3 regions of the Kribbella sp. NPDC002412 genome follow, and region 1 is predicted to be linked to each of the others. Evidence: riboswitches for the same ligand, from Rfam matches in the RefSeq annotation. Region 1 holds a riboswitch; each other region holds the start of a gene.
The links. A riboswitch is a leader RNA that binds a small molecule or an ion and turns the genes downstream of it on or off. The one in region 1 is predicted to bind cobalamin.
Positions count from the first base shown of each region.

Region 2: another riboswitch for cobalamin. It lies ahead of cobN (cobaltochelatase subunit CobN); the one in region 1 lies ahead of ACWCOV_RS02265 (ribonucleoside-diphosphate reductase subunit alpha).
Region 3: another riboswitch for cobalamin. It lies ahead of ACWCOV_RS07310 (putative cobaltochelatase); the one in region 1 lies ahead of ACWCOV_RS02265 (ribonucleoside-diphosphate reductase subunit alpha).

Region 1 is NZ_JBSFBL010000002.1:93,051-102,654, forward strand. It holds gene ACWCOV_RS02245 (class I SAM-dependent methyltransferase) at 1-286, opposite strand, end outside; gene ACWCOV_RS02250 (FxLYD domain-containing protein) at 349-855, opposite strand; gene ACWCOV_RS02255 (Fic family protein) at 1,048-2,322, shown strand; partial or broken gene ACWCOV_RS02260 (DinB family protein) at 2,455-2,937, shown strand; cobalamin riboswitch at 3,060-3,215, shown strand; gene ACWCOV_RS02265 (ribonucleoside-diphosphate reductase subunit alpha) at 3,349-6,204, shown strand; gene ACWCOV_RS02270 (ribonucleotide-diphosphate reductase subunit beta) at 6,201-7,253, shown strand; gene ACWCOV_RS02275 (alginate lyase family protein) at 7,494-8,699, opposite strand; gene ACWCOV_RS02280 (sugar phosphate isomerase/epimerase family protein) at 8,975-9,283, shown strand; gene ACWCOV_RS02285 (MGH1-like glycoside hydrolase domain-containing protein) at 9,325-9,604, shown strand, end outside.
Region 2 is NZ_JBSFBL010000006.1:174,453-184,056, forward strand. It holds gene cobN (cobaltochelatase subunit CobN) at 1-1,526, opposite strand, end outside; cobalamin riboswitch at 1,563-1,690, opposite strand; gene ACWCOV_RS07335 (DUF3500 domain-containing protein) at 1,794-2,762, opposite strand; gene ACWCOV_RS07340 (histidine phosphatase family protein) at 2,753-3,439, opposite strand; gene ACWCOV_RS07345 (cobalamin biosynthesis protein) at 3,432-4,367, opposite strand; gene ACWCOV_RS07350 (serine hydrolase) at 4,410-5,213, shown strand; gene ACWCOV_RS07355 (mandelate racemase/muconate lactonizing enzyme family protein) at 5,210-6,277, shown strand; gene ACWCOV_RS07360 (C40 family peptidase) at 6,274-7,140, shown strand; gene ACWCOV_RS07365 (TerC family protein) at 7,202-8,329, opposite strand; gene ACWCOV_RS07370 (MmcQ/YjbR family DNA-binding protein) at 8,684-9,028, opposite strand; gene ACWCOV_RS07375 (carbon-nitrogen hydrolase family protein) at 9,086-9,604, shown strand, end outside.
Region 3 is NZ_JBSFBL010000006.1:162,637-172,240, reverse strand. It holds gene surE (5'/3'-nucleotidase SurE) at 1-747, shown strand, start outside; gene ACWCOV_RS07320 (alpha/beta fold hydrolase) at 744-1,601, shown strand; gene ACWCOV_RS07315 (3-keto-5-aminohexanoate cleavage protein) at 1,584-2,276, opposite strand; cobalamin riboswitch at 2,522-2,647, shown strand; gene ACWCOV_RS07310 (putative cobaltochelatase) at 2,718-4,760, shown strand; gene cobO (cob(I)yrinic acid a,c-diamide adenosyltransferase) at 4,760-5,374, shown strand; gene ACWCOV_RS07300 (cobyrinate a,c-diamide synthase) at 5,368-6,807, shown strand; gene bluB (5,6-dimethylbenzimidazole synthase) at 6,804-8,171, shown strand; gene ACWCOV_RS07290 (hypothetical protein) at 8,168-8,782, shown strand; gene ACWCOV_RS07285 (LolA family protein) at 8,909-9,604, shown strand, end outside.

The sequences.
Region 1 (9,604 bases):
CGAACGCGATCGTCTCAGTCCCGAGGTGACATTGCAGGTGCAGCACGTCGCGGCCCTCGAGCGGACCGAGGTCCTCCCACTCGTAGTCCGCGAACCAGTACTCCGCCGGCTGATTGTAGAACTGGCTGGCCGCGTGCAACGGCGCCCGCGCGTCCCAGTCGGCCTCGTTGGCCGCCACCATCTGCCGAGTCTCCGCGTCCAGGCTCACCGGCTCCTCCGTCCGCTCGCGTTCAGCCACGGCCCAGTCTGCCCAAGCCCAGGTCCACATCTCCGCGCTCATGCTCATCGGCGGTTCTCACTCACAGTCATGACGTGGGCCCCGCCGGACGGCGGGGCCCACCCCCGTCGTCAGAACGTCGCTTCGGCCGTGACCTTCACGTAGGCCTTGCTGAACCGCCCATCCGGGACGCAGTTCAGCACCTGGGTCTGGCCCGGCTCCAGGTCGCTGCTGTTGCACTGGACGTTGCCCAGCACCTCGCCGGTCTTGCTGAGGAACTTGAAGTGCAGAAATGCGGTCGAGGTGGTGTCGCTGACGTTCTTCACCTTGCCGGTGATCGAGAACATCTCGGCCTGGCTGGTCACCGTCCAGCCGGCCAGCGTCTGGTGCTTGCCGATCGAAAACGCCTTCCCCACAGCGACTTCCTGCGGTTCGGTGCGAGCCGTCGACTCCTGCACGCTCTTGGCGATCTCGTCGCCGGCCGACGCCACGAAGGCCACACAGCCGCCGATGCCGAGGAAGCTCAGGGCCAGCAGAACGAGAAAGACGTTCCGCACCGTGTGCTTCTTCTTCGGCGGCTGCTGGTACTGCGGTGCCGACTGAAACTGGGCATGCTGCTGCTGCGGGTACTGCGTCACGATTCCCCCCTCGGAATACGGTCAGACGTGGCGGCGCCGCGGCCTTCCGGCCGTTCCCCCGGCGCGTCACTCCGCGTGACTCTACCCCGGATCGCAACGCTGAGTAATCACGATTCGGTCTCACTCTCCTTCACCTCCTTGCTGCCTTGTTCAAGGTTGTGGAGTAAGCTTGAACAAGGAAGGGACGTGGTCATGGCGCGGGTGGAGTTGCATCGGTGGCCTGGGCACCCGGACGGGTTCACCCGGGCCGAGCGGCTGGGCGGGTCGTACGAGCTGTATTTCCCCGATCCTTTGGTTGAACGGACGTTCGACCTGAGCGACGACGCGCTGGCCGCCTTGGAGGACGCGGCCGGCGATCTCGCCCGGCTCGACGCGACGGCCGCCGTCCTGACGAACAGCGAGGCGTTGGCGCGACTGCTGCTGCGGGCCGAGGCGGTCGGGTCGTCGCAGATCGAAGGACTGGTCGTCGGCGCACGCCGCCTGCTGAAGGCCGAAGTCCTGCAGGAGCGACAGCGTGACGTGACCGCCGAAGAGGTGCTCGGCGCCGTCGACGCGATGACCTGGGTGACGGAGTCCGTGCACGCCGGTGACAAACTCGAGGTCGAGCACCTGCTCGAAGCCCACCGTCGGCTGATGGCGCACTCGCCGACGCCGGAGGTCGGTGGCGAGGTCAGGTACCTGCAGAACTGGATCGGCGGCCGCTCCCCTGCCGAGGCGTACTACGTCCCGCCGCCGGCGCAGTCGGTCCCCGAGCTCCTCGCCGACCTGATGGCATTCGTCCGCGAGTCCCGCCTGCCGGTGCTGGCGAAGACCGCGATCGCGCACGCACAGTTCGAGACCATCCATCCCTTTGCCGATGGCAACGGACGGACCGGCCGCGCGCTGATCCACCTGATCCTGCGCGCCGAGGGCCTGGTCGAGCGGACAGTCCCGCCGGTGTCGCTGTCGCTCGCGACCCACGCGACGCAGTACATCGAGGCGCTCACCGCCTTCCGGCACGTTGGCAAGCCGACCACCCCGCGGGCCCGCACGGCAGCCAACCAGTGGCTGCTGATGTTCGCCGCAGCGTGTAGCCACGCCACCGCGGAGGCCGCCCGCTTCGAGCGAACGGCGGCCGATCTCAAGAGCGCCTGGCGGGACCGCGCCGCACCTGTGCGGGCCGGCTCGGCCGTGGAGTTGCTGATCGAGACGCTGCCCGCCGCCCCGGTGCTCACCCTCGCGGGCGCGGCGAAACTGATCGACCGGTCGCAACAGGCCGCCAACCAGGCGCTCGCGCGGCTGGTCGAAGCTCGCGTCCTGCGGGAGGTCACCGACGGCCGCCGGAACCGCGTCTACGAGGCTCCCGAACTGATCGACGCCTTCACCTTGCTGGAACGGCGTTTCGCCAGCCCGGCGGCCGATACGCGGATCGAACCGCCTAGCAGACCGGTCCCGTCGAGGCCAGAACCAACACGCAGCGCTCATTGACTTTCCCCTCCCGTTCGGGCAACAATTCGAACACATGTTCGATCCTGCTGCAAAATCCGACCGGGAGCGTGAGGAACCGTGATGCCGGAGCCGTTCGACTGGGACATCCTGTACCGCCCATCGGCGATGGCGATGGTCCGCGGCCAGCTCGGCTTCAGCTGGATGGTGCTGTCCACCCGGCTCGCGGAGCTGACCGACGAGCAGTACTTCTGGCAGCCGAGCGGCGAGGCGCTGACCGTCGTCCGGCGCCACTACGCCGGCCGGTTCCGGTCCCTCGGTTCCGGCGAGTGGGTCGCGCAGTGGCCGGATGAGCCGGACCACCGTGGCCCGCGCACGATCGCGTGGCTGATCGCCCACCTGACCGAGGCGTTCTTCGAGCGCTGGGAGTGGACGTTCGGCGAGCGCAGGCAAGGACGCGCCGACATCACGCTGCACGGCAACGCCCGCGACGCCGTCGCCTGGCTGACGCACTGGGTCGAGACCTGGCGTGACTCGGTCGCCGCGCTGGACGAGGAGCAGGTGATGACGGTCGGCCTCAGCCAGGCGACCGAGCTCGACGCCGCCGAGCCTTTCGGTCACGTCGTGCTGCGTCTCAACCGCGAGCTGATCCACCACGGCTCCGAGATCATGACGCTGCAGGACCTCCACGCGGCGGCGGCTGAGACGCGGGGCGGTGGGGACCACAAGATGTGCGACACGCGGCGTGGCGCTGCCACAAAATGTCGGAGCCGCCACCTAGCATCACTACTGCTGGTGGTTCGGAGGCATCAACACCACAAGATGTGGGTGACTCCGAGGCAACAGGGGAATCCGGTGCGAATCCGGAACTGCCCCGCAACGGTGAGCGGAACCCTTCCGCAAGTCCGAGTACCTGCCACCGGCGCGCGCACCGCCGGTGCGCGCGGTCCGAGACCTCGAGGGCGGGTCGCAGGGCGTGACAGGCGCAGTCCCGGCCGGTGCTGCCTGTCCCGTCATGCTTCCCGCCCGCGAGACGAGGCCCTCCGAACTCGCGTGGAAAGAGCATCTGTGACCGTCACTTCCTCATCACGACCGGGGGCCGACCAGCCGTCGATCGAGCTGACCGTCGTCCGCCGCGACGGCAGCAGTACGGCGTTCGACCAGTCCAAGATCGCGGTCGCCATGACCAAGGCGTTCCTCGCCGTCGAGGGCGCCGACGCGGGCACGACGCATCGGGTCCGGGACCTGGTGACCGACCTGACCGGCCGGGTCGTCGACGCCCTGACCAGTCGTGGCCCCCGCCACCACCAAGCCCGCCGCAGCGTCCAGGTCGAGGACGTCCAGGACCAGGTCGAGCTGGCGCTGATGCGCGCCGGCGAGCACCAGGTCGCCCGCGCCTACGTCCTCTACCGGGAGGAGCGTACCCGCGCTCGCACGCCCGCCGACCCGGCCGGTGTCACCGAGAAGCCGGCCATCACCGTGCGCGCGGCCGACGGCAGCGCGGCGCCACTCGACCTCGACCGGCTGCGTGTGATCGTCGCCGAGGCTGCCGACGGCCTCGACTCGGTCGATCCGCAGTTGATCCTCGACGAGACGCTCGGCTCCTGCTACGACGGCATCGGCCAGCACGAGGTCGAGCTCGCGCTGGTGATGGCCGCCCGGTCGTACGTCGAGACCGAGCCGCAGTACAGCTTCGCCGCCGCCCGCCTGCTGCTCGACCAGATCCGCCGTGAGGCGCTCGGCCGGGTCCACGGTGAGCCACGGCAGGCGAGCCAGGCCGATATGACCACGGCGTACCCGGAGTACTTCCCGGAGTACATCCGGACCGGGATCGAGGCCGGCCAGCTCGACCAGGAGCTCGCGAGCTTCGACCTGACCGCGCTGGCGGCCGCGATCAAGCCCGAGCGTGACCTCGACTTCGCGTTCCTCGGACTGCAGACTCTCTACGACCGCTACCTGCTGCACATCGACAAGGTTCGGTACGAGCTGCCGCAGGCCTTCTTCCTGCGGGTCGCGATGGGGATGGCGCTGCGCGAGGACGACCGGGAGGCGCGGGCGATCCAGTTCTACGAGCTGCTCAGCTCGTTCCGGTTCATGTCGTCCACGCCGACGCTGTTCAACTCCGGCACGACCAGGCCGCAGCTGTCGTCCTGCTTCCTCACCACGGTCGAGGACGACCTGGGCGGCATCTTCACCAAGATCCGCAACAACGCCCTGCTCGCCAAGTACTCCGGCGGCCTCGGCAACGACTGGACCCCGGTCCGCGGCATCGGCGCCAGGATCCGCGGAACCAACGGTGAGTCGCAGGGCGTCGTACCGTTCCTGAAGATCGCCAACGACACCGCCGTCGCGGTCAACCAGGGCGGCAAGCGCAAGGGCGCGGTGTGCGCCTACCTGGAGACCTGGCACATCGACCTCGAGGAGTTCCTCGACCTCCGCAAGAACACCGGCGACGAACGCCGCCGGACCCACGACATGAACACGGCGAACTGGGTGCCCGACCTGTTCATGCAGCGCGTCGAGGCCGACGGCCAGTGGACGCTCTTCTCCCCCGACGAGGTCCCCGACCTCCACGATCTGTACGGCGCTGCCTTCGCCGAGGCCTACCGCGGCTACGAGGAAGCGGCGGACCGGGGCGAGATCAAGGTGTTCCGCCGGGTCCGGGCGGTCGAGCTGTGGCGGCGGATGCTGACCGTGCTGTTCGAGACCGGCCATCCCTGGATCACCTTCAAGGACGCCTGCAACCTGCGGTCGCCGCAGCAGCACGACGGCGTCGTCCACTCGTCGAACCTGTGCACCGAGATCACCCTCAACACCACTGTCGACGAGACCGCGGTCTGCAACCTCGGTTCGGTCAACCTGGTCGCGCACCTCACCGACGACGGCCTCGACGCCGAGCTGCTGCGCGACACCGTGAAGGCAGCGGTCCGGATGCTCGACAACGTCATCGACGTGAACCTCTACACCACCCCGGAGTCCGAGCGCGCCAACCAGCGGCATCGCCCGGTCGGTCTCGGCCTGATGGGGTTCGCCGACGCGCTGTTCCGGCTGCGGATCCCGTACTCCTCCGACGCGGCCGTCACCTTCGCCGACACCTCGATGGAGCAGATCAGCTACCACGCGATCGAGGCCTCCAGCGACCTCGCCGCCGAGCGCGGCCGCTACTCGACGTACGACGGTTCGCTCTGGAGCCAGGGCGTGTTGCCGATCGACTCGATCGCGCTGCTGCGGAGCGCCCGGGACGGCGACGTGATCGTTGACGAGAGCAGACAACTCGACTGGGACCTGCTCCGGGCGAAGGTCCGCCGCGACGGCATGCGCAACTCCAACGTGATGGCGATCGCGCCCACCGCGACGATCTCCAACATCTGCGGGGTGAGCCAGTCGATCGAGCCGGCGTACAGCAACCTGTTCGTGAAGTCGAACATGTCCGGCGAGTTCACCGTGGCGAACCCGTACCTGGTCGCCGACCTGAAGGCGCGCGGGCTGTGGGATCAGGTGATGGTGTCGGACCTGAAGTACCACGACGGCATCCTGGCCCGGATCGAGCGGGTCCCGGCCGACCTGCGTGAGCTGTACGCGACCGCGTTCGAGATCGAGCCGCGGTGGCTGGTGAAGGCGGCGTCGCGACGGCAGAAGTGGATCGACCAGGCGCAGTCGCTCAACCTCTACATGGCCGCGCCGTCGGGCCGGGCGCTGGACGAGCTGTACCGGTCGGCATGGCGTCATGGCCTCAAGACGACTTATTACCTGCGTTCCCAGTCAGCGACCCATGTGGAGAAGTCCACGCTGCAAGGCACCGATGGGCGGCTGAACGCCGTACCCGTCTCGCTCCCGTCGCCCGATCCGCTGGCCGCTCCCCTGCCCGAACCGACCGGAGCCGTGTGCTCCCTCGACGACCCCGACTGCGAGGCCTGCCAGTGACCACCGGACTCGGAGAGATCGCGGTCGGCGCCGGACGGGTGCACGTCGACGACAAGGCGATGATCAACGCGCGGGCGGACGTGAACCAGTTGCTGCCGCTGAAGTACCGGTGGGCCTGGGAGAAGTACCTTGCCGGATGCAACAACCACTGGATGCCGACCGAGGTGTCCATGCAGGCCGACATCGCACTCTGGAAGTCTCGCGACGGCCTGACCGACGACGAGCGGATGATGCTGAAGCGGAACCTCGGCTTCTTCGCCACTGCGGAGTCGCTGGTCGCCAACAACATCGTGCTGGCCGTCTACCGGCAGCTGACCAACCCCGAATGCCGGCAGTACCTGCTGCGCCAGGCGTTCGAGGAGGCCGTGCACACGCACACGTTCCAGTACATCTGTACGTCGCTCGGCCTGGACGAAGGCGAGTTGTTCAACATGTACCGGGAGGTGCCGTCGATCTCGGACAAGGACGCCTGGGCGCTGAAGTACACCCAGCACCTGGAGGATCCGGACTTCCGCACCGGGACGCCGGAGGCCGACACCGCGTTCCTGCGAGACCTGATCGCGTTCTACGTGGTGTTCGAGGGGATGTGGTTCTACACCGGGTTCGCGCAGATCCTGTCGCTGGGCCGGCGGAACAAGATGGTCGGGATCGCCGAGCAGTACCAGTACATCCTGCGCGACGAGTCGATCCACCTGAACTTCGGCATCGACTGCATCAACCAGATCAAGCAGGAGAACCCGCACCTGTGGACGGCGGCGTTCCAGGCCGAGGTGCGGCAGATGCTGACCGAGGCGTGTGAGCTCGAGGTCGCGTACGGGCGGGCGACGATGCCGCACGGCATGCTCGGACTGACCGCAGAGCTGTGCGAGCAGTACATGCACTTCATCACCGACCGCCGCGCCGAGCAGATCGGCCTCGCGCCCATCTTCGGCGAGACCCGGAACCCCTTCGGCTGGATGTCGGAGGTGATGGACCTGAAGAAGGAAAAGAACTTCTTCGAGACCCGAGTCATCGAGTACCAGTCGTCGAGCGGCCTGACCTGGGACTGACCAGACAACAGGCAACCCCCGGGCTGAGCCCGGGGGTTACCCGCGGTGAGTCGGTCGGCCCGGACACGCCCGGGGTTACCCGCCGTGAGCCGGTCGCCCCGGACCACGCCCGGGGTTACCCGCCGTGAGCCGGTCGGGCCGGGCCCGGCCCGTAACCCTCCCACCGCACACGGGGGTGCGCTGGCCGGCTGCCGCGGCGGGTGGGACGACCCTCCCGTCGGTGGGGCGGCGGTGGTTTGGTTAGCGGGGGTTGTTGGCGTGGGTGAGGGTTTCCCAGGCGTAGAAGTAGTTGGCGCCGGCGGGGCGTTTGGACTCGGTGTAGCGCAGGGTTGTGGGCAGCTGCTGGCCGAGGCGGTTGTGGTAGTGGTTGTAGACGATCTCGGTGACGGCGCCGAGGCCGAGCTTCACCGTTCCACCGCACAGGTTTGACGGTGGTGGTGTGCCGGTCTCCAGGCGGGTGTGGAAGTAGTAGCCGTCGGTGAGTCGCCTGTTGACCTCGCCGTACAGGTTGACGCCCTGGTGCCACGCCGTCTCCGCGACGTGGGTGGCGGCGGTGAGGCCCCAGCCGGTGTGGCCGAAGTCGCGGCAGGTCTCCTGCGCGAGCCCGTCCGAGAACGTCGACTGGCCCTGCCAGTAGGCGACGATCTCCTCGCGGGTGTCCTTTGACGAGCAGGTGGACGGCGCCTTCGGCCAGGGCCCGTCGCTCTTCTGGTAGATGTACCCGGGCACCCGCCCGCGCCAGATCTGGATCGCCTTGTCGAACGCCGGCCGGTCGTCGAGGAAGACCGCGATCCCGATCGCCGCGTCCATCATGATCAGCTCCCAGTTGCCGTTCTTGCAGCCGGCACCGTCCCGGATCTCGGGCAGGTACACGTCGCGCAGCATCCGCTCGAACCGGGCACGCTGCGCCCACTGGCCGCCGTACGTGTACTTGATCAGGTCACCGGCCCGGGAGAACGAGGCGCCGGACCAGCCGGTCTGGAGCGGGGCGTTCGAGTTGGTGTGGTCCTGCAGCACCGCGGACCACGCGTCCATGATCTCGATCGCCTTGCGGGCGTAGCGGACGTCGCGGGTGATGTACCACTGGAGTGCGTGGGTGTACGCCGCGAGCGCGTCGTTGCGCTCGTCGGAGCAGCCGTTGTTCGGGTTCGAGTTCGAGCCGCACTCGACGATGGCCCGAGGCTTCGGCGTGTACGACAAGGCGGCGTACGTGCTCGCCTGCATCGCGTCGTACGCCGCCTTCTGCGGCTGAGCACCCGCCAGCACCTGCTGCCGGGCGAAGTCGAGTTGTGCCTTGTCGACCAGTACGCCGGGATGCGTGAACGCAGCCGGCTTCGGTGTCGGCGGTAGCGCGGCGACGCCACGATCAGCCGGTACGACGACGGCTGCCGCGGCGACCAGCGTGGCTACCAGGGTGACGAGGAGTGGGCGGTGCAGACGAGTCATGACTGCCTCCTGTGGGGCGGTTGGCGACAGGACGCTACCCACGACTCGCCTATTAGTAAACCTTTCTGACCTAATTCACGGCAGCGGATTGTGGTGACCGATGCGGGTGATGCGCTGCGGCTTGGTGAAGAGTTCCACCACAATCGGGTCGAGCTACTGCTGGAGTTCCGATGAAGATCGCTTGCCAGGAGCAACTGCTGCCCGGTGCCACGCTGCAGGAGAAGTGGAAAGGGGTGGAGCTGTTTCTCGAGCCGTTCAACCGGTAGGAGGACCACATGGTCAACCGGTTGGAGCAGGCGGTCGGGCTGGACTCGGTGCGGATCGGGATCGACAGTTGCCACATGAACATCGAGGAGCCCGACCCGTCCGCGGCGATCGTTGCCGCAGCGCCGTACATCGGCCACGTCCAGCTGAGCGACTCAAACCGCTTGCAGCCAGGCGCCGGCCATCTGGACTGGGCAGCATTCCTCGGCGCCCTGGAAGCAGTGGGCTACAACCGCTACCTCGCAATCGAGTGCCGCCTGGCGGGAGATCCCATCGAGGCAGTTCGCTCAATCCCACCCGTAGTCAGGCGATACACATGACCCGACCAGAACCGGGACCAGGCCGGGGGGACCCGCGAGCTGTGCGGGCTGCGGCGGCTCGGGTGTTGTTCGGCAACTGGACCGGGCACTCGACGGTGCCGTCGCACTCGCTGTATCCGCATCAGTGGAGTTGGGACTCGGCGTTCATCGCGATCGGGTTGCGGCACCTGTCGCCGCGGCGGGCGCAAGTCGAGTTGGAGTCGCTGCTCGGTGCGCAGTGGGCGGACGGCCGGATCCCGCACATCAGCTTCTCCCCCAGCGTGCCGCGGGACGCGTACTTCCCGGGTCCAGACTTCTGGCAGGCAACCGCGCGCGGCGGGG
Region 2 (9,604 bases), on a different contig from region 1:
GAGGCCTCCAGCCAGCGGTACGCCGCCAGGTAGTGGTGCGACGGCGCCATGTCCGGGTCGTGGTAGATCGCCACCGGGTTCTCGCCGAACCCACGCGGCGGCTGGATCATCAGGACGACGTTCCCGAACCGCAAGGCCGCAAGCGCAATCTCACCGGACGGGGTGACGTACAACTCCCCCGGCGGCGCTCCCCAGGCCTCGGTCATTGCCTCACGCAACGACTCCGGGACCCGGCCGAACCACTGCTGGTACGTCGACAGCGGGACCTTCGCCACCGCGTTCGCCAGCTGTTCGTCGGTCAGCCAGTCGACGTCGTGCCCGCCGGCCGCGATCAGCCGGTGGATCAGCCCGTCGGCGCCGTCCGCGCCCTGCAGCTCACTCAGGTCGAGCCCGCCGAGGTCGTACCCGGCCGCCTCGAGCTGCCCGAGCAGCACGACTGCGGACGCCGGAGTGTCCAGACCGACCGCGTTCCCGATCCGCGCGTGCTTCGTCGGGTACGACGACAACACCAGAGCGAGCCGCTTCTCGGCGACCGGGACGTGCCGGAGCCGGGCATGCGCGACCGCGATCCCGGCCAGCCGGTCGCAACGCTCCGGGTCGGGCGCGTAACGAGCGAGCCCGTCCTCGTCGTACGCCTTGAACGAGAACGGGATCGTGATCAGCCGCCCGTCGAACTCCGGAATGGCCACCTGGGTCGCCGCGTCCAGCGGGCTCACCGCGGCGTCGCTGGCCTCCCACTGCTCGCGCGTCGAGGTCAGCGCGAGGCCCTGGAGCAGCGGGATGTCGAGCGACGCGAGCGCACCGGCGTCCCAGGCGTCGTCCGCGCCGCCTGCGCTCGCGTCCGCCGCGACGGATCCACCGGCGGCGAGCAGAGTGGTGACCAGAACGTCGCACTTGCGCAGCAGCTCGAAGAGGCCGGCGTTCTCGGCGCTGGTCGGATCCAGTCCGCGGAGGGTGCCGCAGTACACAGGTAGCGGCTGCGCGCCCGCGTTCGACACAGCCGCGGCCAGTGCGTCGACGAACGCGGTGTTTCCGGAGATCTCGTGCGCGCGGTAGTAGACGATGCCGACGACCGGCCGCTGGTCCTCGACGAAGGTGCCGCGGACGCCGTACGCCGGGAGTGCCTGCGGTGGGTCGAACTCGTCGCCGGTCAGCAAGATCGTGTCGCGGAGGAAGCCGGCCAGGTTCCGGAGGTTCCCGGCGCCGCCCTCGCGCAGGTAGGCGAGCGCCTCGGTGACCGCACCGGCGGGCACGGTCGACAGCGACATCAGCTCGGCGTCGGGCGCGGCCTCGCCGCTGACCACCACGGCCGGCTTGCCGGACGCGATCACCGCGTCGAGCCCTTCCTCCCAGGCCCGGCGGCCGCCGAGCAGGCGGACGACCACGACCTCGGCGGAGTCAAGCAGCGGGGTGAGCTCGGCCAGGTCGAGCCGGGCGGGGTTCGCGACCTTCCAGCCCGCGTCCGCCTCAGAGGCAGCCAGCAGGTCGGTGTCGGCGGTGGAGAGCAGCAGCAGGTTCGCGGGCACGCGCCACGAGTCCTTCCTCGGGGTGTCCACGCCCCGTCCGGAGGTTCGACGGCGGCAGTTCCTGACTCCCACGCGAGGTGGTCACAGTGGCGGGACCGTCCCGGACTCACACCGGGTTCCTGCTGATGCCGTCGGTTGACGTCGCCGACTCTAGCCGACGGCTTTGAGAGGGCCGGAGCGCCAGGCCATCACAATTGCGCCAGTCGCTCGCCGCTGAGCGTGGAGCCGCCGTTGGGTGGCGGTTGTGATGGTCTGGCGGTCCCCTACTCAGCGGTGCGTGGCGTAGTGGGCGGCGAGGAGGTCGGTGCCCCAGTCGTTGCGGAGGTCGCGCCAGACGGAGTGGATGTGGTTGGCGTTGTCCTGGGTGTTGTCGTACTCGGCGAGGAAGGTCGGGCCGGCGATCGAGTAGTAGTGCCGGTTGCCTACGCCCGGTTCGGTCTTGCCGGCCCAGGCGAAGGTCAGGCGCTCGATGCCGTGGTCGGTGATGTCCTGCCAGGTCTGCAACCCGATCGGCCCGGCGGCGCGGCCGACGTACTGGCCGATCAGGAGGCTGAACACCTGGCGCTGCTCGGCGGTCATCTCGCCGTACGCGAGGCCGCGGTGCAGCAGGGACGCGTCGGCGACCGGGTCGTGCCGGGTGAGGATGTCGTCGGGCGCCTCGTCGGAGACGACGGCGACCGCGCGCTGGCCGGAGTCGAGGGCGTGCAGGAGCTGGAAGCCCAGGTCCTGCTCGGCGGCCAGGAACCGCCGGCCCGCCTGCGGGCCGGACCTCACCTCGGCCGGGTTCGACCCGATGAACTGCGGCGTGAACGCGATCGCGCCGTCGACCAGCGTCACGTGCAGAGCCAGGTGGTGACCGTTCAGCCGCCAGGCCCACGGCTCCGTGTCGGACGGGTCGCCGAGCACGCGGAGGAAGTACCGCTGACCCAGCACGGACCCTTCCCACTCCCCCGTCGGCGGCAGGTCGGGGATCTCGCGCAGGATCACCTCCGCCTCCAGCACGGCCATCGAGTCGGCCACGCCGCGCTCGCTGCAGCCGACCTCGATCAGCCGCTCCGCGAGCCGCTGCTGGGCCGGGTTCAGCTCGGCCAGCGGCAGCCCGGGCCGGTCGCCGGGCAGGTACGTCCAGTCCTTGTGGTCGGGCGTGTCGAACGCTGCCCTGATCTTGTCCAGCTGGGCCGGCGAGAGGCTCGCCAGCAGCTCGAGGACCGCCTCCCGGGTCTGCTCTACAACCATGCCGATCGCTCCCGTTCCGTCGGTTCGTAAGGTGTCCACTGCTCGAACGGCCGGTCCAGCTTGTACCGGAAATCCGGCTGCCGCAGCAGGACGCGTGTTTCGGCGTTGTCCGGGTTGCGCAGCGTCTCGAAGAACCGGACCGACCAGTGGAACCAGCGCATGCAGAACAGCCGCATGGTCAGCCCGTGCGAGACCAGCAGCACGTTCCGCGGCGCGTCCGGCGTCTCGAAGTCGCGGTGCATCGTCTCCAGGAACGTGGACACCCGGTCGTACACGTCGGAGCCGGACTCGCCGTGGGTGAACCGGTAGTAGAAGTGCCCGTACGAGTCCCGGAGCTGCTGCTGCCGCTCGATGTCCGCGGTGTCCTGGAAGTTGGCCCAGTCCTGCTCCCGCAGCCGCGGCTCCTCGCGGACGACCTCCAGCAGGTCGTCGATGCCGAGCGACTCCAGTGTCTGGCAGGCCCGCAGGTACGGCGAGACGTAGACCCGGACCGGTTCGTTGTCGAACAGCTCCCGCAGCCGCTTCCCCGCCTGGATCGCCTGCTCGTGGCCGTGCTGCGTCAGCGGGATGGCGTGGTCGGGGACGCGCTCGAAGATCGTCTTGTCCAGGTTCGCCTCGGACTCGGCGTGCCGGATCAGCGCAATCCGCCGCGGCCGCCGGCTCAGGTCCTTACCCAACGCGTCTCCCCCTCCGCCGGCTCATTCCGGCCAGCATCGCCGCCACTCCCACCGCCGCGACGCCGACGCGCCGCGCGAGGGCAGCCGTACGGCGGACGTCCGCGACCGTCGGCGTGGGTCCGTCTCCCAGCGTGCCACGGTCCTCCTGATAGTCCCCGTAGCTGTTCCGCCCGCCGAGCTGCAGGTCCAGCGCGCCGGCGAACGCAGCCTCGACCGGACCGGCGTTCGGACTCGGATGCTTCGACGCGTCCCGTCGCCAGACTCCGACCGCCTCGCGCAGCCGCCCGGCGGCGAATCCGGTCAGTACGGCGCACGCCCGCGCCGGCAGCAGATTGAGTACGTCGTCGAGCCGGGCAGCCGCCCACCCGAAGTTCAGGTACTTCGCCGACTTGTAGCCGACCATCGCGTCGAGCGTGTTCGCGGCGCGGTACCCGAGCAGGCCGGGCACTCCGAGCACACCGCCCCACAGCAGTGGCGCGACACAGGCGTCGGAGGTGTTCTCGGCGAGCGACTCGACGGTCGCCCGGGCCAGCTCATCGGCCTCCAGGTCGGTCGCATCCCGCGCGCACAGGTGGCTCAACCGGGAGCGCGCTGCCGGGATGTCCTTCTCCTCGAGCAGGCCGGCCATGTGCTCGGCCTCGCGGTCCAGGCTGCGGGCGCCGAGCACGGTCCAGGTCGCGGCAGCCGTGACCAGGGTGTGGAGGATCGGGCGGTTCCGGGTCAGCCGCTCCACGAGCGCTCCGCCGGCGAGCGCCGTACCGACGAGGGCGCTGGTGTAGGCCGCGCCGGCTGCGCGCGAGTCGCCGTACCAGCGGCGCTCCAGGCGGGTCGCGACCTGGCCGAAGCCGGCCACCGGGTGGAAGCGGCGCGGATCGCCGAGCACACGGTCGGCGGCGAAGCCGAGGATCAGACCCAATGCTCTGGACACCCTCGGCAGTCTGCCAGGCGGCTGTGTGGAAGGGTGAGCGGCATGGGAATCGCGGAACTGCTCCGGGAGGTCGACGGGAGCGGCGACTTCGGGGTGTGGCTGGGCCGGCTGGACGGCGTACCGGTGTTCGAGCACGAGGCAGAGCGGACGCACTACTCCGCCAGCACGATGAAGCTGCCGGTGGCGATGGCGATGATGCGCAAGGTCGAGGCGGGTGAGCTGGCGCTCGACCAGCTGGTGACCGTGCACAACGACTTCGCGTCCGCGGCCGGCGGGCGGTTCGGCGTGCGCCAGGACGAGGACGACGCGCCCGCGACCTGGACCAAGCTGGGCACGCAGGTGCCGCTGGGCTGGCTCGCGACCGAGATGATCACGCTGTCCAGCAACCTCGCGACGAACCTGGTACTGGAGTTGACCGGCGTCGAGGCAGCCGATGCCGAGCTGCGGCCGGGACCGAGCGCGATCCGGCGTGGGATCGATGACATCCCGGCGCGCCGGGCCGGGATCAGCAACGAGATGAGCCCGGCCGGGCTGGCCGCCGTACTGGTTGCAGTGGGCAATCAGGACGGCGCCTCCGGCACGTACCTGCGCGACCTGCTGGCCGGCAACCAGTGGAACGGCGAGATCCCCGCGCTGCTGCCGACCGGGACCCGGGTCGAGCACAAGAACGGCTGGGATACCCGGATCCGGCACGACGGCGGCATCGTCCGCCCGCCGGACGCGGAACCGTTCGTGCTCGTGGTGTGCACGACGTCCGACCTGCCCGATGCGGACGCACAGAAGCTGATCGCCTCGATCGCGCTGGAGGCCTGGAACCACCGGCACGACCTGGAGGCCGTTCGATGAAGCTCTCCACGCACCTGGTGTCGGCGCCGCTGCACACCCCGTTCGTGACGGCCCTGCGTACGGCGACGCACGCCGACTCGCTGCTGGTCGAGATCAGCGACGGCTCGGTCAGCGGTTGGGGCGAGGCACCGCAGGTCTGGAAGGTCACCGGGGAGTCGCTCGCCGGCGCACAGGCGTGTGTCGAGGGACCGATCGCGGCCGCGCTGGACGGGCTCGAGCCGGACGACCTGACCGAGGCGCTGCGCCGGGTGCAGAACGCTGCCGTCGGCAACTTCGGCGCCAAGGGCGCGGTCGACGTCGCTCTGCACGACCTGGCCGCCCGGCGTCGCGGGCAGTCGCTGCACAACTTCCTCGGTTCGACGGTGGACACGGTCGCCACCGACGTCACGCTGTCGGTCGGCGATGCCGACGCGCTCGCCACCGCCGCACAAGCTCGCGTTGCCGATGGCTTCACGGTGCTCAAGATCAAGGTCGGCACCGGCGACGCGCGCGCCGACTTCGAGCGGGTCCGCCAGGTCCGTGCGGCGATCGGTCCCGGCCCGTCGCTCCGGCTCGACGCCAACCAGGGGTGGTCGCGGCGCGACGCGGTGACCGCGATCCGCGCGATGGAGGACGCCGGCTGCGACCTCGAGCTTGTCGAGCAGCCGGTGCCCGCGGCCGACCTCGACGGGATGGCGTGGGTGACGGACCGGGTCAGCACACCGATCCTCGCCGACGAGTCCGTGTACGGCGTCCGCGACCTGGTGGCCGTGATCCGGCACGGCGCCGCGGACATGGTGAACGTGAAGCTGGCAAAGTGCGGTGGGCTCGGGCCGGCCCGGACGCTGCTGGAACTGGCCCGGGAGCACAGGATCCAGACCATCGTCGGGTCGATGATGGAAGGTCCGGTCGGCGTCGGCGCGGCGGCTGCGCTGGTGTCGGCGTACCCGACGTCGGCGGTCAACGACCTGGACGCGGCGTGGTGGCTTCGGGAGGCGCCGGTGACCGGCGGGATCCGGTACGAAGGCGCGCTGATCCACCTGCCGTCGGCTCCCGGACTCGGCGTGACAGGCTTGACCGCATGAAGCTAGTCGCCGCCAAAGTCCCGGTCAGCACGGTGTGGACCGCACCGGACGCGCCCCGGGACATCGACGCCCCCGCGATCGCCGCCCAGCCCGACGTGGCTGCCTGGGCGAAGTCGATGGACACCGAGACCCGCCTCGGACTGCACGACCGGACGCTCACCCAACTGCTGTTCGCCGAGCCTGTGCTGGTGCGGTCGGAACGGGACGGGTGGTCGGAGATCGTCGCGCCGTGGCAGCCGTCGTCGCAGGACGAGCTGGGGTACCCGGGCTGGGTGCCGTCGAGCCACCTGGGCGAGTTGCCGTCGGCCGCGTCGGCTCCGGTCGCCATCGCAGTACCGACTGCTGCTCTGCTCGCTGAGCCGGCGGGTGATGCTCGGGTCCTGGGTGACTTGTCGTTTGCCACGGTGCTTGCGTCGGTTGAGCATGCGGACGGGTACACGCGGGTGGCGACACCGGATGGTGGGTCGGGCTGGCTGGCTGACAGCGCACTGCGGTCCGGCGCAGGGTCGGCCGAGGATCGGCTGGCGCTGGGGGCGCAGTTCCTCGGGCTCGAGTACCTGTGGGGCGGTACGTCGGCCTACGGGCTGGACTGCTCCGGTCTGGTGCACACGGTGAGCCGGGTGCTCGGCCTTCGCACCCCGCGCGACGCCCACGACCAGGCGGACACGCTGGAGAACATCCCGATCGCCGAAGCCCAACCGGGCGACCTCTACTTCTTCGCTCGCCCCGGCAAGCCCGTCCACCACGTCGGCTTCGTCTCCCCCGAAGGCATGCTCCACGCCTCCGAAACCGGCAAGCGCCTCGAAAACGAACCCCTCACCGACGACCGCCGCGGCACCCTGGTCGCAGCCGCCCGTCTGTAGCACCTGCAGACACACGTTCGCCCCAGACCAAATGATGGTCTGGGGCGAACTGTGTTCTTGCTCAGCGCTTCTTGGCGTCCGACTGCTCGGGCTCCGGGATGGAGTCCAGTTCCGCCTTGGTCTTGTCGTCGATCGCCGGCTCGGTCTTGCCGTTCGGGGTCTCGACCGGGGTGGACTCGTCCAGCTCGCCGCCGCCGTCTGAGTCCGTGTGCCAGTGCGGCGGGTTCTTGGCGGACTTGCGGAGGCTGGCGACCGTGGTGATGCCCAGAGTGATGATGATGAAGCCCAGCGAGAACCAGATCGGGATCTCCGGGGCCCACTCGATGTGGTGACCGCCGTTGATGAACGGCAGCTCGTTCACGTGCATCGCGTGCAGGACCAGCTTCACGCCGATGAAGGCGAGCACGACGGACAGGCCGATCGACAGGTACACCAGCCGCTTCAGCAGGTCGCCGAGCAGGAAGTACAGCTGCCGCAGACCCATCAGGGCGAACACGTTCGCGGTGAAGACCAGGAACGGCTCCTGGGTGAGGCCGTAGATCGCCGGGATCGAGTCCAGCGCGAACAGCAGGTCGGTGGTGCCAAGCGCGATGATCACGATCGCCATCGGGGTGACGAGTCGCTTGCCGTTCTTGACGATCGTCAGCTTGACGCCGTTGTACTCGTCGGACGCGTTCAGCCGCTTCTTGGCGAACCGGATGACCGCGTTCTCCTTGTAGTCGTCGTCGTCGTTCTCACCCTGCATGGCCAGGTGGACGGCGGTGTAGACCAGGAACGCGCCGAACAGGTAGAAGATCCAGGAGAACTGGTTGATCGCGGCCGCGCCGACCGCGATGAAGATGCCGCGGAACACCAGCGCCAGGATGATGCCGACCAGCAGCGCGGTCTGCTGGTACTTCCTGGGCACGCCGAACCTGGACATGATGATCAGGAAGATGAACAGGTTGTCGACGCTGAGGCTGTACTCGGTCAGCCAGCCGGCGAAGAACTCTCCCGCGTACTGACCACCGGAGAACACCCAGACCCCGAGGCCGAAGACAATCGCCAGACCGACGTAGAACGCGATCGCGGTCGCCGACTCCCGGGTCGTCGGTTCATGCGGGCGCCGCCCGATGATGAAGACATCGAACGCGAGCAACGCCAGCAGCACACCGACGGTGATGTACCAAACGTAGTCAGCAACGTGCACAAGAAACCTCCGGAGCGCAGACGGAACAGGACTCCGAAGGTCTCTTCCGCCAGACTCGCTCGACGAGCCTGGCCGGCGGCACCGGGCGCGGGAAGCGAGTCCCTTGACCGTGATGACGATACCGCCGCGAAGGAATACTCCCCTTCTCCACCCCTATTCTGACCGGTCGATGTCCAAGTCACCAAATCCGGAGCGCCGTATCCTCTTGTCGGAATGATCACGGCCCGCAGTGGGAATATCCCCATTCGGTCACTGGTTGTACGCAGATGTCGCCCTCATCACACCCAGTCAGATTGTGTACGGCGTACTGTATACCCACCGTACCGACCCGGCGACCACCCGGTGTGACCGGCGTCACGGCCGTTTCGACTTCGGAAGTTTGGCCACGATCGTCTCGTACGACGTGTCGATCAGCTCGAGGATCTCGTCGTCGGGCACGGCGCCGCCGAGCCGGACCGTGTTCCAGCCCGACCGGCCGATGTACGCCATCTTCTCGACGTCACCCGGATAGGTGTCGACCAGCTCGTCGGCCTCCTCCCGGTTGGCGCCGCACTTGATCCCGACCCCGTCGCCACCGAGGAACGCGAAGATCTTGTCGCCGACCTTCGCCACCAGGTCCCCCTCCCACGGCTCGTCCTGCCAAGCCCCCGGCTTCCCCAGGCAGTGCTCCAGCACGTCGTCACCGGTCAGTCTCGTCATCCCACTTCCCCTCCAGCCACGCCTACGCCCGCACGACGAAACCGTACGCTGCCGGACATGACTTCCGTTGTGGTTGCCGCCGTGCAGGCCGGCTCGACGTTGTTCGACACGCCCGCGACGCTGGGGACGGCGGAGCGGTACGTGCGGGAGGCCGCGGCGGGTGGCGCGCGGCTGATCGTGCTGCCGGAGGCGTTCCTGGGCGGGTATCCGAAGGGGCTCGACTTCGGGATCACGGTCGGCTCGCGGTCGCCGGAGGGCCGGGACGTCTTCCGGCGGTACCGCGAGGCTGCGGTGGAGCTGCCCGGGCCGGAGATCGCCCGGCTGGCAGAACTGGCCGCGGAGCTGGACGTCCACCTCGTCGCCGGGGTGATCGAGCGGGCCGGGGGAACGCTGTACTGCACCGCGGTCTTCATCGATCCGCAGCGCGGGCTCGTCGCGACGCATCGCAAGCTCATGCCGACCGCGGCGGAGCGCTACCTCTGGGGACAGGGCGACGGCTCGACCATGCCGGCCGTGCAGACCGAGGTCGGCGTGTTGGGCGCGGCCATCTGCTGGGAGAACTACATGCCGCTGTTC
Region 3 (9,604 bases), on a different contig from region 1:
ATCACCAACGACGACGGCTACCAGGCTCCGGGCATCCGGGCACTCGCTCCCGCGATCGCCGAGCTCGGGTACGACGTACTGGTCGTGGCGCCGCTGGACGACCAGAGCGGTGTCGGCTCGGCGCGTGCCGGGATGGTCGGCCGCCCGATCCGGACCGACTCGGAGACGGATGGCGGCATCACTTACCACGGCATCGACGGGACGCCGGCGCTCGCGGTGACGCTGGCGGCCGTCGGGGCGTTCGGCGCTGTTCCGGACCTGGTCGTGTCGGGGATCAACCGTGGCCACAACATCGGTGTGCCGATCTTCCACTCCGGCACCGTGGCGGCGGCCCTGACCGCAGCCGGGCAGGGGTTGTCGGCGGTTGCCGTGAGCATCGACTCCGAGGACCCCGCGCACTGGGGCACGGCGGGTGCGGTGGCTGCCGAGGCGCTGACCTGGATCGTGCCCGAGCCGGCCGGGACAGTGCTCACCATCAACGTGCCGGACCGTCCGCTCGACCAGTTGGCCGGCGTACAGCACGCATCGCTGGCGCCGATCAAGCGGTCCCGGATCACCGGTGCGACCGCGCCGACCGGCGAGCCGATGATCGAGCTCTCACCGCCGGCCGCGAATCCGGTCCCCGGCTCCGACGAGGCCCTCCTCGCCGCCGGGTACGTCGCGGTGACCCCGATCATCGGCATCCGCGAGGTCAAGGACGACGCGGCCGCCACCGCCCTGGCGAAGCGACTGTCCAGCTACCGATGAAGCTGTACGTCGCGGAGTACGGCCCGCCGGATGCTCCACCGCTCCTCTTCATCCACGGCCACGGCGGGGGCTATCACTACCAGCGCTGCCAGGGCGATCGGCTCGGGCTTCGGCTGATCGCTCCCGATCAGCGCGGTGTTCTCCACTCGGGTCCGTTGGGTCCCGACGAGCCGATCAACCTCGACGTACTCATCGCGGACTTCGAGGAACTGCGCGAAGACCTTGGCATCGAGCGATGGGCGATCCTCGGGCACTCGGCCGGCGGCAACTACGCGGTCGAGTACGCGATTCGGCATCAGTCCGCGGTCAGCGCGGTTGTCTTCGACTGCCCGTGCTGGGACTTCGACGCCAACGACCGCCACCGGCTGCCGATCTTCGCCCGCCTGTACGACGAGCTCGGCGACCACGAGCGCGCGGCCCGCTGCCGGGAGCTGGCAGCCGTCGATCGCCGGCTGACGGCGGACGACAAGACGTACGAACTGGCCTGGGGCCTCGGCGACCGCTTCCAGGACCTGTCGTTCCACGATCCGTCCCGGCGGGCGGAGTTCCACCGGATCGGGGAGTCGGCCGGCTTCACCGACGAGATGTGGGAACGCGGCAACAGCCACCTGGTGACGCTGCCCGAGCTCTACACCTCCAAGCTCGACCGCCTGGCTTCGATCACCCAGCCGACCCTCCTGATCGAGGGCGTCGACGACCTCGCCACCGACCCGGTCTCGGTCCAGGCCTACCGCGACAACGTCCCCACCGGCCACGTCGTCACCTTCGCCCGCTCCGGCCACTTCCCGCACTTCGAGGAACCGGAACGCTACGCCGACCTCGTGCGCTCGTTCGTCCTAGAGGAAGCCCAGTAGCTCCGCGTTGGACCGCACCGGCTGCCCTTCCGGCCCGCTGAGCATGTCCTCGAAGCCGACCCGTACGTCGTACCCACGCCCGACGGCCCACCGCAGCACCGGCCAAGCCCACTCGTTCTCCCCGTGCACCAGCACGTCCCCTGTCGGCAGGACATCCAGCACCGCCTGGGCCGCCTCGATGCCGTCGGCCCCTGGCGAGATCCCCGGAATCGCCTCCACCAGCACCCGAGTCACCGGCCCACCCCACGCCAGATACTTCTCCGCGGCCGCCGGTGTGAACAACCCAGCCTCAACCCCGATCCCCTTCCCCAGCAGGCACTCCGCAACGTCCTCGGCCCCCACCTCATGAAAGTTCACACTCGCAAAGTCGGGCCCCCGCTCCCACCGGGAGATCAACTCCAACCGCCGCGCAAGCTCAGGCTCGATCCCTTCCCGGGTAGACACCCCCACCGGCACGCCTGGACACCGCGCCTGCACCGCGTCGACCGCGCGCCGAACGTCCTCCCACCGCAAACTCTCCAGCCCATCACCCCCACGCGGATGAACATGCACCGCCCCCACCCCGCCCCGAACCACACCCTCCGCGTCCCACCCCAACTCCTCCGCACTCACCGGCACCCCAGGGTGATCCCCCTTCGACCGATCCCCGTTCAAACAACCCTTGATCAACACCATCCCAAGCTATAGCCGCGCGTTCGTGTTCAGTCAGCCGGTCGCCGCTGCTCGGCCAGCGCGGCGGCAGCCACCCGGGGCGGTTCGGCAGACCACCTTCGGCGGGATCGCGGTGTGGTCGATGAAGCGCGATAAGCGCAAGCAGGGTGGATGGGAGCGCGCGGAGCGGGCGCGAAAGAGGAGCGGCTGGGGGAGCGTGCGTGGGGAAGATCTCTTGGCTTGTCGCTGAGGGAGGCGGTGAGGTGTGCCATGATCGGGCGGACGGGTGTGGAGGAACACCGGTGACCGGCTTGGCCGGGAGTCCGGGGCGGTCCCGCCACTGTGACCGGGGTGACCCGGGAGCCAGGACATCTGCACGCCGTCCGCCGGTTCGCGATCTCCGCGGTACGGCGTACCAGCTGCCGTAGCGGGCGTGGACACCCGCTCGACGAAGGGACCCCGCCGATGCGGCCTGCAGTTCAGAGCTTCCCGTTCACAGCGGTCGTGGGGATGGAGGAACTGCAGCTCGCGCTGGTGCTGTCCGCGGTCTCCCCGGCGATCGGCGGCGTCCTGATCCGCGGCGAGAAGGGTACGGCGAAGTCGACCGCCGTCCGCGCGCTCACCGAGATCCTGCCACCGGTGGACGTCGTCCCGGGCTGCCGCTTCTCCTGCGACCCCGACCACCCCGAACCAACCTGCCCCGACGCCCCCCACCACGACGGACCGCAGCACGGTGAGCGTGCTGTTCGGCCGGCTCGGTTGGTTGAGTTGCCTGTTGGCGCGACCGAGGACCGGGTGCTCGGGTCGTTGCATCTCGGGCGTGCGTTGGCCGAGGGCGTCACGGCGTACGAGCCCGGTCTGCTCGCCGCCGCGCACCGCGGCCTCCTGTATGTCGACGAGGTCAACCTCCTGCACGACCACCTGGTCGACGTCCTGCTCGACGCCGCCGCGATGGGTCGCGCGACCGTCGAGCGCGACGGCGTGTCGGTCACGCACCCCGCGCGGTTCGTCCTGGTCGGCACCATGAACCCGGAGGAGGGCGAGCTCCGCCCGCAGCTCCTCGACCGCTTCGGCCTGACCGTCGACGTGGTCGCCAGCCGCGATCCCGCCGTACGCGTCGAGGTGATGCGCGCCCGGCTCGCGTACGAGGCCGACCCGGACGCCTTCATCGCGAAGTACGACGGGGCGCAGCGCGAGCTCGCGGAGCGCATCGTGAAGGCGCGCGCCCTGCTGTCCGAGGTGATCCTGACGGACTCGGCGCTGCGCCAGATCGCCGAGATCTGTGCGTCCTTCGACGTCGACGGGATGCGCGCCGACCTCGTCACCGCGCGTACGGCGGTCGCCCACGCCGCCTGGTCCGGCCGGACGGTCGTCGAGGTGGACGACGTACGCGCCGCCGCCAAGCTCGCACTGCCGCACCGCAAGCGCCGGAACCCCTTCGACGCACCCGGCCTCGACGACGAGCAGCTCGAAGAGGCAATCAGGAACAGCACGCCCCCACCGGATCCGGACGACGACCCGGACGGCGGACCGGACGACCCCGGCGGTCCCGGCGGCCGCCCGGATGGCGAGGACGGCCGGGATGGCGACGGTGGCCCCGACAGCCCGGGCGGCGTCGACTCGGAGAACGAGTCGAAGGGAGATCAGCCTGCAGCGGGTAAGTCAGGCCCGGCTCCGGCGGGTGAGGTCGTCGCGAGCTCGGAGCCGTACAAGGCCCGCCTGCTCAGCGTCCAGTCGCCCGGCGCGGGCGTCGCGGGCCGGCGGTCTCGGGCGATCACCGACGTGGGCCGCGTCGTGGGCGATCGCCCGCGGATCGGGCGCGAGTCCGGCAGACCGCACCTGCTGGCGACGATCCGCTCAGCCGCGCCGCACCAGCAGGTCAGAGGACGCACGGGCCGCGGTCTCCATGTCCAGCCGGCCGACGTGCGGCTGGCCGTGCGGGAAGGCCGTGAAGGCAACCTCGTCCTGTTCTGCGTCGACGCGTCCGGCTCGATGGGCAGCAAGAAGCGCATGGGTGAGGTGAAGACCGCGATCGTCTCCCTCCTGCTCGACGCCTACCAGCGTCGCGACACCGTCGGCCTCGTCACCTTCGCCGGCGCCACCGCCACGGTCGCGCTCCCTCCCACCGGCAGCGTCGAGACCGCCGTACGACGCCTCGACAGCCTGCCGACCGGTGGACGCACGCCACTCGCCGAGGGCTTGCTGCAAACAGCGGAGGTACTGCGAATCGCGGCCATCCGTGATCCCCGTCGCCGCCCACTGCTGGTGCTCGTCACCGACGGCCGCGCGACCCACGGCGACAACGCCTTCGCCCGCGCCAAGCAGGCCGCCGGCTGGGTCGCCCAGCAAGGAATCGCCGCCGTCGTCGTCGACTGCGAACCGCGCCGCGGCGTACGGCTCGGCCTGGCCGCCGAGCTGGCCGGCGACCTGTCCGCGGAGTACCTGGATCTCGGAGAAGTTGCCGCTGGCAACCTCATCCGCACGGTCACCGAACGGCGGGCAGCCTGATGCCGAAGGGACAGCCGACCGTCGTCCCGCAGGACGGCCTGACCACCCGGCAGCGCCGGAACCGGCCGCTGCTGATGGTGCACACCGGTGAGATGAAGGGGAAGTCCACGGCCGCCTTCGGGCTGGCGCTGCGCGGCTGGAACCAGGGCTGGAACATCGGCGTGTTCCAGTTCGTGAAGAGCGCGAAGTGGAAGGTCGGCGAGGAGAGCGCCTTCAAGGCCCTCGGCCAGGTGCACGAGACGACCGGCCAGGGTGGTCCGGTCGAGTGGCACAAGATGGGTGAGGGCTGGAGCTGGTCGCGCAAGGCCGGGTCCGAGGAGGACCATGCCGCCGACGCGCTCGAAGGCTGGCGGGAGATCCAGCGCCGGATCCAGGCCGAGACGCACGACCTGTACGTGCTGGACGAGTTCACCTACCCGATGAAGTGGGGCTGGGTGGACGTCGACGAGGTGGTCGACACCCTGGTCAACCGCCCCGGTCACCAGTACGTCGTCATCACCGGACGGAACGCCGACCAGCGGCTGCTCGATGCCGCCGACCTGGTCACCGAGATGACCAAGGTGAAGCACCCGATGGACGCCGGCCAGAAGGGCCAGAAGGGCATCGAGTGGTGATCCCACGGCTGGTGGTCGCCGCGCCCGCCTCGGGCGCGGGGAAGACGACGGTCGCGGTCGGCCTGATGGCGGCGCTGCGGCAGGCCGGGCACACGGTCGCGGGGTTCAAGGTCGGCCCTGACTACATCGACCCGGGATTCCACGCGGTCGCGACCGGACGTCCGGGGCGCAACCTCGACCCGATGCTGCAGGGGGAGGAGCGGGTCGCCCCGCTGTTCGCGCACGGTGCCGCGGGCGCCGACCTGGCCGTCGTGGAAGGCGTGATGGGGCTGTACGACGGTGCCCTCGGGACCGAGGGCTACGCGTCGACGGCGCACGTCTCGAAGTTGCTGAAGGCGCCTGTCGTCCTCGTCGTCGACGCCTCCGCCGCCGGTCGCAGTGTCGGTGCCGTCGTCAACGGTTTCGTTGCCTTCGACACCGAGGTGCGGATCGTCGGCGTGATCCTGAACAAGGTCGGGTCGGACCGCCATGAGGCCGAGGTCCGGGCCGGCGTCGCGCCGACCGGCGTACCGGTTCTCGGCGTACTGCGACGGGACACGCGGCTCACCGTGCCGAGTCGTCACCTCGGTCTGGTCCCGGCCGACGAGCAGCGCGAGCAGGCGTCCGCCGCCGTCGAGGCAGCCGCCGAGCTGGTCCGGCAAGGCGTCGATCTCGAAGCCTTCGTCACCGCCGCACGTGCCGCCGGCACCGAACAAACTGAGGCATGGGATCCGGCCGCCGAGGTCGCTCCAGCGGAGGCGGGAGCGGGGGCCGAGGCCGCAGCTCGGGCGGCGGCGGGGGCGGCAGCTAGAGCGGGGTCGGGAGCGGGAGCCAGGCGGGTGGGTGGGCGGCCGGTTGTTGCGGTTGCCGGGGGGCCGGTGTTCTCGTTCCGCTACACGGAGACGACCGAGCTGCTCGTTGCCGCGGGTGCCGAGGTCGTCACCTTCGACCCGCTGTCCGACCCGTTGCCCGAAGCAACGGCCGCGCTGTACCTCGGCGGCGGCTTCCCCGAACTGCACGCCGAGGCATTGTCCGCCAACGACAAGCTCCGCAGCCAGGTGGCGTCCGAGGTCGCGGCCGGCCTGCCGGTGATCGCCGAGTGCGCCGGCCTGCTGTACCTGTGCCGCGAGCTAGACGGCCATCCGATGACCGGCGTCCTCCCCGCGACCGGCCGGATGACCGGCAGCCTGACCCTCGGCTACCGTACGGCGATCGCCGCGACCACGACCGCGTTCTTCGACGAGGGCCGCCGCGTCCGCGGCCACGAGTTCCACCGGACCAGCATCGACGTCGACGGCAACGTGGATCCCGCGTGGCACCTCCCGGGCGGTGCCGAGGGCATCACCCGGACCCGACTCCACGCGTCGTACCTGCACCTGCACTGGACCGCGACGCCCGATGTCCCCGCCCGCCTGGTCGCAGCGGCCCGCATCCACGCCGGGCTGGCGAAATGAACCTCGTCGTAGGCATCGGCCTGCGGTCCGGTACGTCGTACCGCGAACTGCGGGACCTGGTCGATGCAGCACTGACTGCAGCAGGCGGGGGAGTCGTGCGGATGGTGGTCACCATCGACGGCCGCGAGACCGAACCAGGCCTACAACGACTGGCAGCCTCCCTCAACGCACCCCTGCACACAGCGTCCCCCGACGAGCTGGCCCGTCAGCCGGTTCCGACACCGAGCCAGCAAGTAGCGAGACTGAAAGGTACGCCGAGCGTCGCCGAGGCAGCCGTAGTCCTGACCGGCGCCGAGCTGGTGGTCACCAAGCGCCGCTCGATCAACGCCACCGCAGCGGTCGGCCGACTGCATGCTGCACCCGGCTATCCACCGACCGAGCGGGACGTGGTGCACCGCGTGCTGGCCGAGCGCCGCGACGTACGGCGCGGCTTCGTCGACAAGCCGATCGCGGACGACGTCCTGATGCGCGTGCTGGAGTCTGCACACCGGGCTCCGAGCGTGGGATTGAGCCAGCCGTGGGACTTCCTGCTGATCCGCGACATCGCCACCCGGCGCAAGGTGCACGACCTCGCCACCGCCCAGCGGGACGCGTTCGCCGCCTCTCTCCCGCCGGACCGGCGACAGGCGTTCGACGGCCTGAAGATCGAGGCAATCCTCGACACTCCGCTGAACATCGCGGTCACCTGCGACCCCGGCCGCGGCGGCAGGCACGTGCTGGGCCGCCACGCAGACCCGCAGACGACCTGGTTCTCAGCGGCCATCGCGATCCAGAACCTCTGGCTTGCCGCGCGTGCCGAGGGCCTCGGTGTCGGTTGGGTGTCGTTCTTCGAGCCCGGCGAGGTTGCGGCGGTGCTGGACCTGCCCGCTCACATCGAGCTCGTCGGCTACCTCTGCGTCGGGCATGTGGAGGAGTTCGCGCCTGCACCCGAGCTGGTGCGGTCCGGCTGGGCTGCCCGTCGTCCGCTCGCCTGGGCCGTCCACCATGAGGAGTGGGGTCGGCGCAGCTCGTCGCCAGAGGACGACGCCGCGCAGGCCAGTGCGGACACAGTGGCCGCCGTCGGCACCCAGCGGGTGCGCCTGGTCATCGACGGTGACCCTGCAGAGCATCTGGGTGCCCCTGACGTGCTCGTCGTACTGCTGGGACCAGACAGGCCCACTGCGGACTTCGGTGTGCTCTGGCGGCCGGCTCGGACACCGGTGGAGGCCGTAGAACTCGGTGTCGAGGTCGCGAGGGACCTGGCGCTGCAGGGGGTCGGGCAACTCGCCGTACAGGTAGTAGAAGAGTCCGAGCGCGCAGATGGCTTCGTCCGCGGGCTCCGGGCGGGTGCAAGAGCCTGCGGGGTGAAAGACTTCCAGGCATGACAGTTCCACCGCAGGGTCAAGCAGCCATGTACGTGCCCGCGTTCTCGATGAAGCAGCGGATCACGATGATGGCGAACAAGTACGAGCTGATCGCCACCAATCCGGACGGCTCGGACGGGCAGCTGCTGGCGTTCGCGCAGCAGAAGCGGATGGCCTTCAAGGAGCAGGTCACCTTCTACAGCGACGACACCAAGACGCAGCCGGTGTTCTCGTTCAAGGCGCGCAAGGCGATCGACCTGGGCTCCGGGTACGACGTCCTCGACGCGAACGGCCGGCCGATCGGCTGGTTCAAGAAGGAGTTCGGCAAGAGCCTGCTGCGGTCGAGCTGGCAGCTGGCCACGGCCGGCCTGGAGGCGGACGGCACCGAGCGCAACCAGACCATCGCGATCGTGCGCCGGGTCTGGGAGTTCGTCCCGTTCGTCGGCGAGATCCCGCTGCCGTTCATCTTCCACTTCGACTACACCGACCGCGCGACCGGCCAGCTGGTGCTCTCGGTCGAGCGCAAGGTCTCGGTACGTGACCGCTACCGGATCAGCGTGCAGGACCCGCGCCTGGACTTCCGGGTCGCCGCCGCGATGACGGTGGCGCTGGACGCGCTCCAGAGCCGCTGACATCAACCCAGCGCAGTACGCCGTACGCCCGGCGTACTGCGCTCGTCGTATCCGGCCCTCACTCTTTTGGGGGAACAGCCCCTGAGACCACTTGGTTCCACGTTGTCACGGTGCGAGTCTTGAGACATGGGGATAGCGCAACGCGGTCGACGGTGGTTCGTACCGGTCACGGCAGTCGCGGTGGTCGCGGGGGTGGGCACGCTCGGTCCGGTGGTTGCGGACGCGTCACCCAACCTGCCCGACATCACCGCGCAGGAGCTTCTGACCAAGGTTCAGACCGCCAAGGTCGACGGCCTGAGCGGGACCGTCCGATCGGCGGCGGACCTCGGCCTGCCGGCGCTGCCCGGCGTCGAGGGCGGTAACCAGGTCCCCGACCTGCTGAGCGGTGAGCACACCGCCCGGGTCGCCTTCGCAAGCCCGAACAAGGCCCGCGTCTCGGTGCTCGACAACATGGCCGAGCGGGTCTGGACGACCGACGGCAAGACGGCCTGGGCCTATGACTCCTCCGAGCGCGAGGCGGTCAAGCTGACGCTGCCGGAGCGCGCCCAGCAGCCGAAGAAGGCGCCGGTCCGGCCGGAGTCCTACGACCCGTCCGCGGTCGCCAAGCAGTTCCTGGACGCGATCGACCCGACCACCAAGGTCGAGGTGAGCGGGACCCAGGAGGTCGCCGGCCGGGACGCCTACAAGCTGCGCCTGCTGCCGAAGACCGACAAGTCCACGGTCGGCTCGGTCACGCTGGCGATCGACGCGAAGAACTGGGTGCCGCTCGAGGTGACCGTGATGCCGAAGACCGGGGACGACCCGGCGGTGCAGCTCGGCTTC